Regions from separate parts of the Streptomyces sp. NPDC059668 genome, predicted to be linked through region 2. Evidence: riboswitches for the same ligand, from Rfam matches in the RefSeq annotation. Region 2 holds a riboswitch; the other holds the start of a gene.
The links. Region 2 has a riboswitch for S-adenosylmethionine ahead of thrC (threonine synthase). Riboswitches for the same ligand answer to the same signal wherever they lie in the genome.
Positions count from the first base shown of each region.

Region 1: it holds a riboswitch for S-adenosylmethionine, as region 2 does, so the genes downstream of both, ACFV2J_RS06620 (putative leader peptide) here and thrC (threonine synthase) in region 2, are expected to answer to the same signal.

Region 1 is NZ_JBHWEL010000005.1:176,698-185,221, forward strand. It holds gene ACFV2J_RS06595 (YhgE/Pip domain-containing protein) at 91-1,380, opposite strand; gene ACFV2J_RS06600 (maleylpyruvate isomerase N-terminal domain-containing protein) at 1,809-2,603, shown strand; gene ACFV2J_RS06605 (MarR family winged helix-turn-helix transcriptional regulator) at 2,683-3,183, opposite strand; gene ACFV2J_RS06610 (YceI family protein) at 3,313-3,828, shown strand; gene ACFV2J_RS06615 (cell envelope biogenesis protein OmpA) at 3,934-4,713, opposite strand; gene ACFV2J_RS06620 (putative leader peptide) at 4,804-4,878, opposite strand; SAM riboswitch class IV at 4,915-5,061, opposite strand; gene ACFV2J_RS06625 (amino acid ABC transporter permease) at 5,660-6,649, shown strand; gene ACFV2J_RS06630 (amino acid ABC transporter ATP-binding protein) at 6,646-7,440, shown strand; gene ACFV2J_RS06635 (ABC transporter substrate-binding protein) at 7,511-8,524, shown strand, end outside.
Region 2 is NZ_JBHWEL010000029.1:86,275-94,798, reverse strand. It holds gene ACFV2J_RS22015 (trehalose-6-phosphate synthase) at 1-660, opposite strand, end outside; gene ACFV2J_RS22010 (glucosyl-3-phosphoglycerate synthase) at 787-1,731, opposite strand; SAM riboswitch class I at 1,899-2,055, shown strand; gene thrC (threonine synthase) at 2,073-3,392, shown strand; gene ACFV2J_RS22000 (MoaD/ThiS family protein) at 3,516-3,791, shown strand; gene ACFV2J_RS21995 (cold-shock protein) at 4,246-4,452, shown strand; gene groL (chaperonin GroEL) at 4,841-6,463, shown strand; gene ACFV2J_RS21985 (NADH:flavin oxidoreductase) at 6,692-7,813, shown strand; gene ACFV2J_RS21980 (hypothetical protein) at 7,925-8,512, opposite strand.

The sequences.
Region 1 (8,524 bases), on a different contig from region 2:
GACGTACGCACCTGAACACAGCGCTCGTCGTCCTGGTGGCCCGTGGCGGGCCTGTCCGGCTCTGGCCGTGGTCCGCCCCCGCGGGCCCGCTCAGGCCGGCTGCGGGGTCAGGCGGTGCAGCCCCTTGCGGTCGTAGTAGCGGGTCATCGCCAGGCCGAAGAGCAGGGCGACGCCCGTGCCGATCGCGATCATGAGCCAGGCGCGGGCGAGACCGGCGTCGGCGCGCGCGTCGAAGTAGAGGATGGCGCGGACACCACCGCTGAGCTGGCGCATCGGTTCGAAGACGCTCAAGAAGCGGTAGAAGCCCGGGACGGCCTCCAGCGGGACGGTCGATCCGGAGGAGGGCAGACCGAGCACGATGAACACGAACATGGACACCAGCTGGCCGATCCCGCCGAAGGCCGCGTTGATGGCCTGGACGCCCAGGCCGACCGCGACGCTCGCGCAGTAGGAGTAGATCCACAGCAGCGGCAGATGGGAGGCGTCCATGCCGAGGATCGCGATGGTGGCGACCATCACCAGCGTGGTGGTCAGGACGGAGACACCGGCGGTCATGCCCATCTTCAGCAGCAGCGTCTGGGTACGGCTGACGGGCACGGTGGGGCGGCGGGTGTGCCAGGGACCGATCTCGTTGTCGGCGTAACCGAGCGCGGTGTCCACGCCGTTGTTGATGACGTTCGCGCCCAGGAACCCGGCCAGGACCAGCAGCAGTGTGTAGTAGAACGCGGTCAGACCCAGACCGCTGTGCTCACCGACGGGGTGGCCGACCCGGGTGATGACCGTCACCGGGTCGGCCAGCAGCAGACGGGTCGTGGAGTCGGTCCGCGCGGCGGCGGGGGAGGCCGTGAGCTGCTTGCCGACCGTCGACGAGGCCTGCTGGGCGGTCTGCTGGGCGATCCGGCTCGCCAGTGAGGAGCCGAGACTGCCCAGGCCCGGGTTGGTAAGCACCGTCAGGGTCGGCCGGGTCGTCGCGTCCGACGTGGTGAGCGCGGTGACGGAGGCCGTGAAGTCGGCGGGGACGACCAAGGCTCCGAAGATCTTGCCGGAGGTGAGTCCGTCCTGGAGCTGCGCGGGCGTGAGCCGTTGCCAGCGGGCTTTGCCGGAGGTGTCGGCGACGACCGCGCGGGTGAGCTGTGCTCCCAGGTTCGTCGTCTGCCCGGGCAGGGGCGAGCCCTGGTCGGTGTCGACGATGCCGATGGGCAGGTCCCGCAGGGCCCCGTTCGGATTGACGATGCCGCCCATGTAGAGGAGGGCCAGCAGCAGCGCGAGCAGCCCGCTCAGCACGGTCGGCAGCAGCCACAGCCGGGGGCGTCGCAGGAGCGTGGTCGCGCCGGCCGGGGCCGGGGCGTGGTCGGGAGCGGGCGTGCCGTCGGCGGCCATGGTCCTCCGTGGGTCGGGGGCGGCGAGGGGAGGAGGGACGGGACCCGGTGGGGGCGCCCGCAGGGCCAGGATGCTCGGCGCGGGGGCAGCGTGTTCAGCGACTCGCCGGGCACGGGTGCGGGTGTGGCTGCGGCTGCGACGAGCGCAAGGGGCGCGGGGCGCGGGGCGAGGTGTGAGGGGGCGAGCGGCGGAGCCCCGCGCGCCCCGCCCGTCGCCGTCGGTCACGTGGGAGCGGCAGCCGCCCGGCTGGACGGCGCGCGGACGGCCACCCCGGCAATGGCCGCCCCGGGATCGGCCGACCCGGGATCGGCCGACCCGGGATCGGTCGCCCCGGGATCGGTCGACGTCCGTTCACCCCCACGTCTTTGATACCGCGACCGTCCTGGGTACGGTTCCCGCACCAACCCACCCCTCCCCGGAGTCGAGACATGACCGACCGTGCCGACCAGACCATCGCCGCCCTGCGCGGCGGACACGACTACCTGACCTCCGTGGTGCACGGGCTCGCCACCGCCGACCTGACCCGGCGTTCGGGCGCGTCGGAGTGGGACGTGTCCCAGGTCCTCAGCCACCTGGGCAGCGGGGCGGAGATAGGCCACGCCTCGCTGGAGGGCGCGCTGAACGGCACCGGACCCAGGGACGGCGACTTCAACAAGTCGGTGTGGGCGCGCTGGGACGCGATGTCCCCCTCCGAGCGCGCCGAGGGCTTCGTGACCGCCGACGAGCGGCTCGTGCGCCGTTACGAGGAGCTGGACGCGCGGACCCGGCAGGAACTCCGTGTGCAGCTCGGCTTCCTGCCGGCGCCCGTGGACGTCGCGACGGTCGCGGGTCTGCGGCTCAGCGAGTTCACCCACCACACCTGGGACGTCGAGGTGGCCTTCGATCCCACGGCGGTGCTGCTGCCGGTGGCGACCGAGCCGCTGCTCGCCCAGGCCGGCCTGCTCATCGGGTTTCTCGGGAAGGCCGACGCCCTCGGCGGGCGCCACGCCCGTGTCGCGGTGCGGACGGTTTCTCCCGTGCGTTCGTTCGGGCTCGACCTGGGTGACTCGGTCGCGCTGGTCGACGAGCCCGCCGAACCCGACGCCGTACTGAGCGCTCCGGCCGAGTGGTGGCTGCGGCTCGTCACCGGCCGTCACGCCCCCGCCCACACCCCGGCCGGGGTGGACCTGAAGGGCGACGCCCTCACACTGGACGACCTGCGACGCGTCTTCCCCGGCTTCTGACCTGCGAGGTCTTCGCGGGGCGGCCCCTCAGTCGGCCTTCGGGGCCGCCCCGCTCACGGTCCTCCCGCGCCGCCCCGCCTCACGACCCGTCGCCGGGGGCCTCGGCGGGCGGCAGCAGGTCGTGCAGCTGCTCGTACCGCTGCGCGCAGGCCGTTCGGGCGATGGCCTGTGAGACGGCGTCGGCCAGCGGCCGCGAGGACTCGCGCAGCAGGGTGCGCGCCTTGTCCGTGAGCGCCACCTCGATACCCCGCTTGTCCCCGCACGCCGAGCGCCGCGTGATCAGCCCCGCGTGCTGCAGACAGGCCACCTGATAGGTCAGCCGCGTCTTGGGCCGGCCCAGCAGCTCGGCGATCTGTGTCATGCGCAGACTGGAGCCGGGCTGGTCGGCCAGCAGGCACAGGACCAGGAACTCGTCGTGCGAGACGCCGAGGGCGTCCTTGACGCGAGCGCGCAACTGCTGCTCGATCGCTCCGGCCGCCGCCAGCAGCCGCATCCACGACCGCAGTTCGGTCGGCAGCAGGCCGTCGTCGCAGCCCGACTCGTGTTCGGGCAGGTCAGCGGGGGCGAGGAAGTCGGCCATGGTGTCACAGTCTACCGGTTGTCCAAATTTGAAGAACGGGCTAGCCTGTGATCGTCCAAATTTGGATGACTCATGGTTGTCCCACGGCCCGTGCCTCACCCCTCACCGTTTACCGTCTGGAGAACTCTCATGACCGTCGCCGTCGAAACCGGCCTGTGGCAGCTCGACCCCGCCCGCACCAGCGTCTCCCTCCGGCACAAGACGATGTGGGGTCTGGTCACGGTGAAGGGCGTCTTCGCCACGGTCGCCGGGGAGGGCGAGGTGCAGGCCGACGGGACCGCCCGCGGCACCGTCACCCTGGATGTGGCGTCCCTCGACACCAAGAACGGCAAGCGGGACAAGCACCTCCGCTCGGCGGACCTCTTCGACGCGGAACGGCACCCCACGATCACCTTCGCGGTGGACAACGCCGTGGTCGCTCAGGACGACACCGTCGAGGTCACCGGCCGGCTGACCGTGCGCGGCATCACCAAGCCGCAGCCCGTCGTCGCCCGGGTCACCGCGGCGAGCGCCGAAGACGTCACCCTCGCCGCGGAGTTCACCGTGGACCGCGACCAGTTCGACATGGGCTGGAACCAGATGGGCATGCTCCGCGGCCTGGCCACCGTCGTCAGCACACTGGTCTTCACCCGCGTCAAGGGCTGAGCCGCCGGATCACCGGGCGGCGGCGAACGGCCTCCGCCCGGCCGCGGGCCGGTCGCCGCGGCCCCGGGCGGCTGCGGAGCAGGTCGTCCGGGAGGCGACGGCCCGTCAGATTCGGTGCACCGCCTCGTGGAAGGCCGGATGGGCGCCCAACCGTCCGACGTAGTCCCGCAGACGGCCGTACGGGAAGAGGGCGTCCTCCGCGCCGAGATGGGTGAGGGCCACCCACAGGTCGACGTCGCCGGCCGTCAACTCGTCGCTCAACGCATGCGTGCGCGAACCGAGTTGCCGGTCCAGCGCGTCGAGCGCGGCGGACCGCGCCGTGGACCCGGCGGCCGGAGCGAGGTTCCGGTCCAGGAAGACGCGGAGGGTGTCGATGTCCGCGGCGAGGGACGGCGGGTGGAGCCGGGGGAGTCCGTTGCCGTCGCGGCAGCCCGGAAGTTCGCCGAGGTCGCGCAGGATGTCGGGGGTGTGATTGCTGACGACACGCCCGCTCCAGCGGTCGCACAGCGCCGGCGCGGTGAGCGGACCGTCGTAGTGGTGCCAGGTGGCCTCGTACGCTGCCCGCAGCGCGGCGCAGGCGTCCGGCGTCCCGGAGGGGCCCGTCAGCAGCGTGCTGGTGACCGAGTCGCGCAGCCCCAGCAGGCCGAGGGTGATCGAGATGCGCAGCGAGCGCGGACAGCCCTCGGAGAGGTACAGCTGATAGCGGTGCGGTGCGGGATAGAAGCCGCCGGCCGGACCGACACCGATGCGACTGCGGATGCGGTGTCCACGCGAGGGGGCCGCACCCCGGGGGGTCGCGGAGACAAGCGCCCCCGCGGCGGGCGAGGCCGAGGCGCAGTGGTGGGAGGTGACGGCGGTCGGACTGAGCGAGACTGTCTCGAGCATGACTCTCCAGGGGACGGCGAAGCCCCGCCACCCGGGGGCGGCAGCGGCGGAAACGGAGTGACTGCGCTGACGTACCGTCCGGAGAGTGGACTAGTAGGCGCTGGAGACCCGCAGCAGATCGATGTGCAGGCGCCTGGTCAGACCGCTCGTGCCCGTTCCGGTCATTCCCGTCGCTCCCGTGTCCGGGGCTCGCGAGAGGCGAGACCACGCTTGCCCCGCCGCTCCGGCGGGACCCGGTCGTCACCCGGGGCACCCCGTCGCGGTGGAAGGGTTGCCTGTCAGCGGGCCGGGGCCGATCAACCGCTCCGCACGGAAGGAACCGTGCGAAGGGCGCTGACAATCGTGACCGTCCCCGTCAGTCTCGGTCCGCTCCGTGGGCTCGTCAAGAAGGCGCCCTCGCGGTCTCACCACGTGGTCATCCGGGCTGCCGAGCGTTGACATCCGTTCGGGGCCGTGCCTAACTTACGCCGCATCGGACCGGAACAACTCCGGTCGACACAAGGCCCCACGGGCCGGAACGGTGACGGTGACCGCGATGTACGCAGCCCAGGGGAAGACCGCCTCGCGGTCCCACGGCCGCGACCGCGTGCTCATGAACCGTCGCCCCGCGGGGTACCTCGCCGACGGCGGCAGCGCCCGTACGGCACGGTGTTGTCCCGCTCCCGGCGCCCGCTGTCTCTGTCAGGGCTGACGTACCCCCCTCGCTGACCGCCGGTCGCTGAACCCCGGTCGCCGAACTCCCGGTCCCCGCACCCCCGGTCCCTGATCCCTGGTGTCCGATCCCGGGGTCCGTGATCTCCGGCCCACCGTGTGCCGCCGTCGAACCGGCGGAGTTCCGGTGGTCTCCCCCTTCTCGTCCCCGCATCGGGTTCGTTCCCCCGTGCGCGTGCCCGTCGTCTCGTCGTACGGGCCGCGCCGGGGGAGTCCGAGCCGCCTGGAGCCCTCCATGAGTGAATCCCTCGGCTCCGCCGTGCCGTTGGGCACGGCGGAACCACCTCCCGCTCCCGTGGCCGAACCGAGGCCGTACGCGGCGCAGCGGGTGCTGCCGCTGCGCCGGCCCGGCCGCTGGATCGTCTCGGCGATCGTGCTGGTCGTGGTCGCCCAGGTCGTCCACGGCCTGGCCACCAACCCGTTCTTCCAGTGGGACAGGTTCCAGTACTGGTTCCTGCGTCCCACGATCCTCGACGGCCTGCTCATCACCCTCGAAGTGACCCTCTACAGCGCCGTGTCGGGACTGCTCGGCGGCATCCTGCTGGCACTCGCACGGCTCTCCCGGAGTCCGGTGCTGCGCGCCGTGAGCTGGGTCTACATCTGGTTGTTCCGGTCGGTGCCGCTGATCGTCGTCCTGCTCTTCCTCTACAACTTCTCCGCGCTCTACCGGACGCTGAGCCTCGGCGTGCCGTTCGGCCCCGCCTTCCTCACGTTCGACGAGTCCCGGCTCGCCACCGACATGGTCGTCGCGGTCGTCGGACTGAGCCTCAACGAAGCGGCGTACGCGGCCGAAGTGGTACGCGGAGGCATCCTCTCCGTCGACCAGGGCCAGCACGAGGCGGCCTCCGCGCTCGGTCTGCCGAAGGGCTACCAGTTCACGAGGATCGTGTTCCCGCAGGCCCTGCGCTCCATCACCCCCAACTACGTCAACCAGTTGATCGGCCTGATCAAGGGCACCTCGCTGGTCTTCTACGTCTCCCTGCTCGACCTGTTCGGCTCGGTGCAGAGCATGGGCAGCACCTACCCAGGCGACATCGTTCCGCTGCTGCTGGTCGCCACCGTCTGGTACCTGATCCTCACGAGCGTCGTGTCGGTCGTCCAGTTCTACGTCGAGCGGTACTACTCGCGGGGCGCGCTGCGCACCCTCCCGCCCACCCCGGTGCAGAAGCTCCGCACCGGTCTGCGTGACCTGCGGGACCGTGTCCGGAAGGAGGCGGCCCTGTGACCGCCGAGGTGACGCAGAAGTCCGACGTCCGGCCCGCGGCGGTCGAGGTCCATGACGTGCACAAGTGGTACGGGGCCCAACGCGTCCTGGACGGGGTGGAGTTGACCGTCCGGCCCGGTGAGGTCACCGTCGTTCTCGGACCGTCCGGCTCCGGCAAGTCCACGCTCCTCAGGGTGATCAACCACCTGGAGAAGCCCGAGATCGGCCATGTCAGCCTCAACGGAGAGCCGATCGGCGTACGACGGCACGGCGGGCGGCTCAAGGAACTGAGCGAGCGGGCCATCCTCGCCCAGCGCAGCCGGATCGGCTTCGTCTTCCAGAACTTCAACCTGTTCCCGCACCTGACGGTGCTCGACAACGTGGCGGCCGCGCCCGTCGCCACCGGCCGGCTGAGCAGGCCCGAAGCGCGGGAACTGGCGCGCACCCTGCTGGGCCGGGTCGGGCTCGCCGACAGAACCGCCGCCTTTCCACGGCAGTTGTCGGGCGGCCAGCAGCAGAGGGTGGCCATCGCCCGCGCCCTCGCGCTGCGGCCCGGGGTCATCCTCTTCGACGAACCCACCTCCGCCCTCGACCCCGAACTGGTCGGTGAGGTCCTCGCCGTCATCAAGGACCTGGCCACCAGCGGCACCACCCTGCTCATCGTCACCCACGAGATCGGCTTCGCCCGCGAGGTCGCCGACCGGGTGGTCTTCATGGACGCCGGCCGGATCGTCGAACAGGGGCCGCCCGACCAGGTACTGGACCACCCGGCCCACGAGCGGACCAGGGACTTCCTGAGCAAGGTGCTCTGATCCCGCCCCCGGGCCCCGCTCACCCGCCCCTCCGCACCACGCCCTCACCGCACACCTGACAAGGACGACCATGCGCACCCGTACCCGTAGTCGCACCCTCCGTGCCGGATTCCTCCGCGGCCTGACCATGTCCGTCGCCGTCGCCGCCCTCGCCACCGGGCTCGCCGCGTGCGGGGGCGAGAGCGACGCCGCCACCACGACCGGCGACGCGGCTCCCGGCACCGTCACCCTGGGCGCGCTGTCCAACGGCGCCGCACAGCGGACCGACCTCAAGGTGCCCGAGGTCAAGTCCATCAGCGCCGAACTGCCCAAGTCGGTGGCCAGGAGCGGAAAGCTGGTCATCGGAGTCGGTGCGCTGCCCGCCGGATTCCCCCCGCTGGCGTACGTGGGGCAGGACCAGAAGACCCTCACCGGCGCCGAACCCGACCTCGGCCGGCTGGTCGCCGCGGTCCTCGGTCTGAAGCCGGAGGTCAAGAACTCGACCTGGGAGAACCTTTTCGTCGGCATCGACAGCGGCAAGGTCGACATCGCCTTCTCGAACGTCACCGACACCGAGGAACGCAAGAAGAAGTACGAGTTCGCCTCCTACCGGCAGGACAACCTCGCCTTCGAGGTGCGCAAGAAGAGCACCTGGAACTTCGGCGGGGACTACCGGAACCTGGCCGGCCGGACCGTCGCGGTGAGCGCCGGGACCAACCAGGAGAAGATCCTGCTGGAGTGGAAGGCGAAGCTGGCGAAGGAGGGCAGCAAGCTCACCGTCAAGTACTACCAGGACAACAACGCCACGGCCCTCGCGCTGTCCAGCGGGAAGATCGACGCCTCCTTCGGGCCCAACCCCGGTATCGCGTACCACATCACCCAGACGGCGAAGTCTCCCGAACCGACCCGCAACGCGGGCACGTTCTCCGGGGCCGGCACGACGCTCCAGGGGCTGATCGCCGCCACCGCGAAGAAGGACAGCGGGCTGGCCGCGCCGGTCGCCGACGCCATCAACCACCTGATCAAGAACGGTCAGTACGCCAAGTGGCTCGCCGCGTGGAACCTCTCCAACGAGGCCGTCGACACCTCCCGGGTCAACCCGCCG
Region 2 (8,524 bases):
GCAGGCGGTGAACGCGTCCGCCCAGCGGTGCGTCAGGAAGCCCAGCCGGTCCGCGCCGAGCATGCCGCGCAGCACCTGCTCGGCGATGTCGTCGGGCAGCATGCGGAAGTAGTCGACCGGCGCCCACGGGGTGTGGGAGAAGTGGCCGATGCGCAGGTCGGGGCGGAGGTCCCGGAGCATGCCCGGGACCAGGGTCAGGTGGTAGTCCTGCACGATCACCACGGCGCCCTCGGCCGCCTCGTCCGCCAGGGCCCGCGCGAACGCCTGGTTGTAGGCCTCGTAGGACGCCCACTGGCGCCGGAACTCCTGGTCGAAGACCGGCTCCAACGGCGTCTGGTACAGCATGTGGTGGACGAACCAGAGCACGGAGTTCGCGATGCCGTTGTACGCGTCCGCGTGCACCGCGGCGTCGATGTCCAGCATCCGCACGCCGTCCTCGCCCACTCCGCGCCGGACCGCCTCGCGGTCACCCTCGCCGAGCGCCGAGCACACCCACAGGGCCCCCGCGTCCGGCCCGATCGCGGAGAGGCCCGAGACCAGCCCGCCCCCGCCGCGCCGGGCCTGGAGGGAGCCGTCCTCAAGCACCTGGTAGGAGACCGGGCCGCGGTTGGACGCGACGAGGATCCGGTGGGCGCCGTGCGATGAAGCCGATGAAGCCATGCCTCGAAACCTAGCCCGGCACGGAAACGCTCAAACGTTCCCGTCGGCCGTATGCGACGAAGGACACGCACCGGTGGGCGGAGGGGCCGGTCGTGCCGCCCGCCGCTCCCTCACCGGGGACGCGGTTCACGCGGCCCGGCGCTCGACGTACTCGGAGATTTCGGCCATCGGGGGGCGTTCCTCCGTGTCCACCGAGTACGTGCGCGGCTCGAAACCGTCCTCGCCCCGCTCGAACTGGGTCAGGGACGGCCGGATGAGGTGACCGCGGGCCAGCCGGAGCTGCGCCGTGCGGTAGATCGCGGCGGACATCCGGCCCAGCGCCTGCCCGTCCTGGTGGCGGTGCTTGCGCTCGCCCACGTCGACCTGGGCGAGCGCGTCGAGGCCCACCAGGTGCAGGGCATCGACGAGCATGCCCAGTTCGACGCCGTAGCCGACGGGGAAGGGCAGCTGTTCCAGCAGCGAGCGGCGGGCCGCGTACTCACCGCCGAGCGGCTGGACGAAACCGGCCAGCTGGGGCCAGTGCATGTTCAGCAGTGGGCGGGCCATGAGCTCCGTGACGCGGCCGCCCTGGCCCGCCGCGCCGGCCAGCGGACGGTCGTACATCCCCTTGACGAGGTCCACGCCCGGCTCGGTGAGCAACGGGCCCACGATCCCGGAGACGAAGTCCGACGAGAACTCCCTCAGGTCCGCGTCGATGAAACAGACGATGTCCCCGCTCGTCACCAGGAGCGACCGCCACAGGACCTCGCCCTTGCCGGGCACGGCCGGGATGCGGGGCAGGATCTCGTCCCGGTGCACGACCCGCGCGCCCGCCGCGGCGGCCACCTGCGAGGTGCGGTCGGTCGAGCCCGAGTCGACGACGACGATCTCGTCGACCAGGGGCACCCGGCGCATCAGGTCGTCGCGGATGACGGCGACGATCTCGCCGACCGTCTCCTCCTCGTTCAGCGCGGGCAGCACGACGCTCACCGTGGAGCCCGAGGCGCGCTTGGCGGACATGATTCTGTGGAGCGGGCGGTCGGCCACGGACCAGGAGCGTGTGTTCAGCCAGCGCTCGACTTCCTTCAGCACAGTCTGCGGCTCCTCACTGTCTGATCACCCGATGTCTCACGGTGTGATCCATCTCGCGGTTCGGACGACTATCTCAACTGTCCTGGCCTTCGGTTACAGTCTTGAACAACGCGGATGACCATCGCATGTCGTAGATCATCCCGGACTGAAGACCAACAACCGAATACCGCTCATCCAGAGGGGCAGAGGGATACGGCCCGATGAAGCCCCGGCAACCCTCCAGCCGGTCTCGTACCGATCATCGCCGATCGCGTCGCGGGGCTCCCGGCTCGGGAAGGTGCCAAATCCGTCTCACGGCGAAGTGCGCCGTGAGGAAGATGAGGAGAAAGGGCCTCGCCTCCATGGCTGCGCAGACTGTTGCAAGCACCGCGGACACCGCGACCTCCGCGAATCCCGCCACGTCCACCGGCTCCGTCGATCTGGGTCCCGCCGCGGCGCTCTCCTGCCGCGAGTGCGGCCACCGGGTGCCGCTCGGCCCGGTCTTCGCCTGCGAGGAGTGTTTCGGACCGCTGGAGATCGCCTACGACTTCTCGGCCTACGACACCGAAGAACTCCGGGCACGCATCGAGGCGGGCCCCGCGAACATCTGGCGTTACGCGCCGCTGCTGCCCGTCCCGGCCGACGTCGCCGACAAGCCGAACATCAACCCGGGCTGGACCAGGCTCGTCAAGGCCGACAACCTCGCCCGCGAGCTGGGTGTCGACCCGGGCAGGCTCTTCGTCAAGGACGACTCCGGCAACCCGACGCACTCCTTCAAGGACCGCGTCGTCGCCCAGGCCATCGAGGCCGCCCGCGCCTTCGGCTTCACCACCCTCTCCTGCTCCTCCACCGGCAACCTCGCCGGCGCGGTGGGCGCGGCCGCGGCCCGTGCCGGTTTCCGCTCCTGCGTGTTCATCCCGCACGACCTGGAGCAGGGCAAGGTCGTCATGGCCGCGGTCTACGGCGGCGAGCTCGTCGGTATCGAGGGCAACTACGACGACGTGAACCGCTTCTGCTCCGAGCTGATCGGCGACCCGGCCGGTGAGGGCTGGGGCTTCGTCAACGTCAACCTGCGCCCGTACTACGCGGAGGGGTCCAAGACCCTCGCGTACGAGATCTGCGAGCAGCTCGGCTGGCAGCTGCCCGACCAGCTCGTCGTCCCGATCGCCTCCGGGTCCCAGCTGACCAAGGTCGACAAGGGGCTCCAGGAGCTGATCAAGCTCGGCCTCGTCGAGGACAAGCCCTACAAGATCTTCGGCGCGCAGGCCGAGGGCTGTTCACCGGTGTCCGTCGCCTACAAGGCCGGCCACGACGTCGTACGGCCGCAGAAGCCGGACACCATCGCCAAGTCGCTCGCCATCGGCAACCCCGCGGACGGCCCGTACGTGCTGGACATCGCGCGGCGGACGGGCGGGGCCGTGGAGGACGTGAACGACGAGCAGGTGGTCGACGCGATCAAGCTGCTGGCGCGCACCGAGGGGATCTTCGCGGAGACCGCCGGCGGTGTGACGGTGGGCGTGACCAGGAAGCTCATCGAGAACGGGCTGCTCGACCCGACGCTCACCACGGTCGTGCTGAACACCGGGGACGGCCTCAAGACGCTGGACGCGGTGGCCGGCACGGGACTGACCGCGACCATCCGCCCCAGCCTGGACTCCTTCCGCGAGGCCGGCCTCGCGTAGCCGCCCGGCCGGGGAGGCCGTTCCCCGGCCGCGGGCCGCCCGTGGGGGCCGGCCACGCAGTTCCGCGCGCCCCCGCCGGGCGCTCCCCAGCCGTACGCCACCATCCGACCGGGAGGTCACCGCATGAGCGTCAACGTCCGCATCCCCACCATCCTGCGCACCTACACCGGTGGCCGGTCCGAGGTGACCGCCGAGGGCGGGACCCTCGGCGAGGTGATCTCCGACCTGGAGAAGAACCACACGGGCATCGCCGCGCGGGTGCTGGACGACGAGGGCAAGCTGCGCCGGTTCGTCAACGTGTACGTCAACGACGACGACGTCCGCTTCGAGCAGGGCCTGGAGACGGCGACGCCGGACGGCGCGGGCGTCTCGATCATCCCCGCCGTCGCCGGAGGCTGAGGCGCGGTTACCCACGGTGAGATCATTACCGTGGGTAATGCCAATCACCGAGAGTTCATCGAATTGCCCCCTCCGTGAGAGAAGCGGAGGGGGCAATTCTGTATGGTTGAGCGGGGTACAGTTGGGGAACCCGCCGCCTTATCCATGCCGGGTGCATATGAGTGCACGCCCGGCCCGCGACAAGAAATGGCCAAAGTGCCCGGCGCTTTTGAGCCTTATGCGGCCTTTATGGGGCCCGAGTTGCCCTAAATCTTCGCGAATTCTCCCTATATTCCCGATCGGGCGTGCCCAGAATTCTCGTCCGATTGACCTGTTGCAGACGGCAGTTGGGCAGATACATTCAGCCGCGGTCGACGCGTTCCGGCGCACACCCCCAATCCGTTGGGGGGTGGAGGTCTGACCCGGGCCCGCGAAGTGCGGTCCTGTGCAAGGGCCAGTAATAGGGGAGTTAGGCATGGCTCAGGGCACCGTCAAGTGGTTCAACGCGGAGAAGGGGTACGGCTTCATCGCGGTCGACGGTGGTGCGGATGTTTTCGTCCACTACAGCGCGATTCAGATGGACGGCTACCGCACCCTGGAAGAGGGTCAGCGGGTCGATTTCGAGATCTCGCAGGGCCAGAAGGGGCCGCAGGCGGACATGGTCCGGCTCGCGACCGGCTGAAGCACGCGCCGACTGACTGTTCGACGTGACGAAGGGCTCGTATCCCTCTGGGGTGCGGGCCCTTCGGTATGTCCGTGAACCGGCGGGGGCCGTCCGTGAGCCCTCCCGAGGACCCGCGCGCGACCCCGCCGGAGCGTCCGCGCGACCCCCTACGGAGGTGGCCGGCCCGCCCTCGTCCAGCTGGGGATCCTCCCGAGTCGCTTGCACTCGGCAGGGGCGAGTGCTAATCATTGCGTTAGCACTCTGAAGGTGAGAGTGATAACGAAGGACCGGGTCGGTGAGGCCCGCAGGCCAGGTGGTGCAAGGAACCACGGGGCAGGCAGGCCGTCCGTCGCGGGCGCCAGCGCGGTCCGGAGCAATCCACCCCAGTCCGGGAGGACCACTTCACATGGCCAAGATCATCGCGTTCGACGAGGAGGCACGGCGCGGTCTCGAGCGCGGGATGAACCAGCTCGCCGACGCCGTCAAGGTCACCCTTGGCCCCAAGGGCCGCAACGTCGTCCTCGAGAAGAAGTGGGGCGCCCCCACGATCACCAACGATGGTGTTTCCATCGCCAAGGAGATCGAGCTCGAGGACCCGTACGAGAAGATCGGCGCCGAGCTGGTCAAGGAAGTCGCCAAGAAGACGGACGACGTCGCCGGCGACGGAACGACCACCGCGACCGTGCTCGCCCAGGCGCTCGTCCGCGAGGGCCTGCGCAACGTGGCCGCCGGCGCCAACCCGATGGCCCTCAAGCGCGGTATCGAGAAGGCCGTCGAGGCCGTCTCCGGTGCCCTGCTCGAGCAGGCCAAGGATGTCGAGACCAAGGAGCAGATCGCTTCCACGGCCTCCATCTCCGCCGCCGACACCCAGATCGGCGAGCTCATCGCCGAGGCGATGGACAAGGTCGGCAAGGAAGGCGTCATCACCGTCGAGGAGTCCCAGACCTTCGGTCTGGAGCTGGAGCTCACCGAGGGTATGCGCTTCGACAAGGGCTACATCTCGGCGTACTTCGCCACCGACATGGAGCGGATGGAGGCGTCGCTCGACGACCCCTACATCCTCATCGCCAACTCCAAGATCGGCAACGTCAAGGACCTGCTCCCGCTCCTGGAGAAGGTCATGCAGTCGGGCAAGCCGCTGCTGATCATCGCCGAGGACGTCGAGGGCGAGGCCCTGTCGACCCTGGTCGTCAACAAGATCCGTGGCACCTTCAAGTCCGTCGCCGTCAAGGCTCCGGGCTTCGGTGACCGCCGCAAGGCCATGCTCGGCGACATCGCCATCCTCACGGGCGGCGAGGTCATCTCCGAGGAGGTCGGCCTCAAGCTGGAGAACGCCGGGATCGACCTGCTCGGTCGCGCCCGCAAGGTCGTCATCACCAAGGACGAGACCACGATCGTCGACGGCTCCGGCTCCGCCGACCAGGTCGCCGGCCGGGTCAACCAGATCCGTGCCGAGATCGAGAACTCGGACTCGGACTACGACCGCGAGAAGCTCCAGGAGCGCCTGGCGAAGCTGGCCGGCGGCGTGGCCGTCATCAAGGCCGGTGCCGCCACCGAGGTCGAGCTCAAGGAGCGCAAGCACCGCATCGAGGACGCCGTCCGCAACGCGAAGGCGGCCGTCGAGGAGGGCATCGTCGCCGGTGGTGGCGTGGCCCTGCTCCAGGCTTCCTCGGTCTTCGAGAAGCTCGAGCTGACGGGTGACGAGGCGACCGGCGCCAACGCCGTGAAGCTCGCGCTGGAGGCCCCGCTCAAGCAGATCGCCGTCAACGGTGGTCTCGAGGGTGGCGTCATCGTCGAGAAGGTGCGCAACCTGCCCGTCGGCCACGGCCTCAATGCCGCGACCGGTGAGTACGTCGACATGATCGCCGAAGGCATCATCGACCCGGCGAAGGTCACGCGCTCTGCCCTGCAGAACGCCGCCTCCATCGCCGCGCTGTTCCTCACCACCGAGGCCGTCATCGCCGACAAGCCGGAGAAGGCCGCCGCGGCCGCTCCGGGCGGCATGCCGGGCGGTGACATGGACTTCTGATCGACTCCGGTCGCTCACTGTCCTTACGTTCCGAGGGCGGTACCCCTTCTTCCAGGGGTACCGCCCTCGGGCGTGTCCGGGGTCACAGAAAGGCCCGCGGAGCCCCGGAATGCCACACCGGCTCCGGCGGTTGAGGGGACGGGCGGTTGATGCGCATGCACATACCGTGTGGAATGCCCGTCAGTCGTCCGCCCGCTGACCGACCGACCTCTCCGAGGAGCTCCGTACGTGACTGCCAACGCCGCCTCCCGCGCCGCCGACATCCTGTCCCGCCCCGTCTCCCTGAACGGCCTGACCGTTCCGAACCGGATCGTGATGGCACCGATGACCCGGCAGTTCTCGCCGGGCGGTGTTCCGGGCGAGGACGTCGTCGGGTACTACGCCCGCCGCGCCGCCGCGGGCGTCGGCCTCATCGTCACCGAGGGCACGTACGTCGGCCACGAGTCGGCCGGGCAGAGCGACCGTGTCCCGCGCTTCCACGGCGAGGAGCAGCTCGCCGGCTGGACGAAGGTCGCGGACGCGGTGCACGCGGCGGGCGGCACGATCGTGCCCCAGCTGTGGCACATCGGCATGGTGCGTGAGGCGGGCCAGCCGCCGTTCGCCGACGCCCCGGCCGTCGGGCCTTCCGGTCTCACCGGCGAGGGTGCCGAGGTCACCGGCAAGGCCATGACCCAGCAGGACCTGGACGACGTCGTCGAGGCGTTCGCGAAGGCGGCGGCCGACGCCGAGCGCATAGGTTTCGACGGTGTCGAGCTGCACGGCGCCCACGGCTACCTGCTCGACCAGTTCCTGTGGTCGGGCACCAACCGCCGCACCGACGCGTACGGCGGCGACCCGGTGGCCCGGGCCAGGTTCTCGGCGGAGATCGCGGCCGCGGTCCGCGACGCCGTCTCGCCGGAGTTCCCGGTCATCTTCCGCTACTCGCAGTGGAAGCAGCAGGCGTACGACGCCCGGCTTGCCGAGACCCCGGAGGAGCTGGAGGCCATCCTGACCCCGCTGGCCGAGGCCGGTGTGGACGTCTTCCACGCCTCCACCCGCCGCTACTGGCTCCCCGAGTTCGACGGTTCCGACCTCAACCTGGCGGGCTGGACGAAGAAGCTGACGGGCAAGCCGGTCATCAGCGTCGGCTCGGTCGGCCTGGACGGCGAGTTCCTGAAGGCCTTCCAGGGCGAGGGATCCTCCGTGCGGGGCATCGACGACCTCCTCGACCGCCTGGAGCGCGACGAGTTCGACCTCGTCGCCGTCGGCCGCGCGCTGCTCCAGGACCCCGAGTGGGCGGCGAAGGTCCTGGCCGGCCGCTTCGACGAGCTCAAGTCGTACGACCCGGCGGCGCTGCGGACGCTCAGCTGACCCCTGCCCGGTCCCGGGCCGGCGCACGGCGCCTGCCCGGCGACGGGAGCGCCCGGGACCGGGAGGGCCCGCCTCCGTACGGCCGGCGGGCCCGGCGGCCCGGGGTCGGGGCTACAGGTTCCCCATCGGTTCGATGTCGACCTTGACCGGGGTGCCCCAGATGCGCAGCACCTCGTAGTCCGTGAACTCGTGGACCAGGCGGTAGGCCATTCCCGGCCGGGGGGTGCGGCGCTCCGCGGCGAGATAGCGCTCCGCCTCCTGGCGGTCGCGGCGCGGGGTGCCGCACAGCGCCCAGACCTGCCCCGTCCACACCTCCGGGAGCCAGCGCTGCTGGGGCTGGGGGCGGTCGGCGCGCACTCCGTACCGGGACATCGTGCGCTCGGGGGACTCGTCCGGGCCGGTGGGGCGGGCGTGCGCGTAGGCGTCGTTGACCTCGGTGCGGCGGGCGGCGCGACGGCGGGTCTCGCAGAGCAGGCAGCGGTCGGCGGCGCCCTCGTCCACCGGGCCGTTCGGGTGCTCGGCGCAGCGGGTCGTGGGCACCGCCGTGGTGACCGTCTCCTCCAGCAGGTCCAGGGCCCGCTTGAGGTCGGCCTTGACCTCGTGCAGCTTCGCGTCGGGCATGTCGGCGTTCAGCGCGTCCCCGTGCTCGCCGAGGACGCGCAGGGCCCGGCCGAGGGCGGTCAGCTGTGCGTGGTTCATGCGTCCACCCTG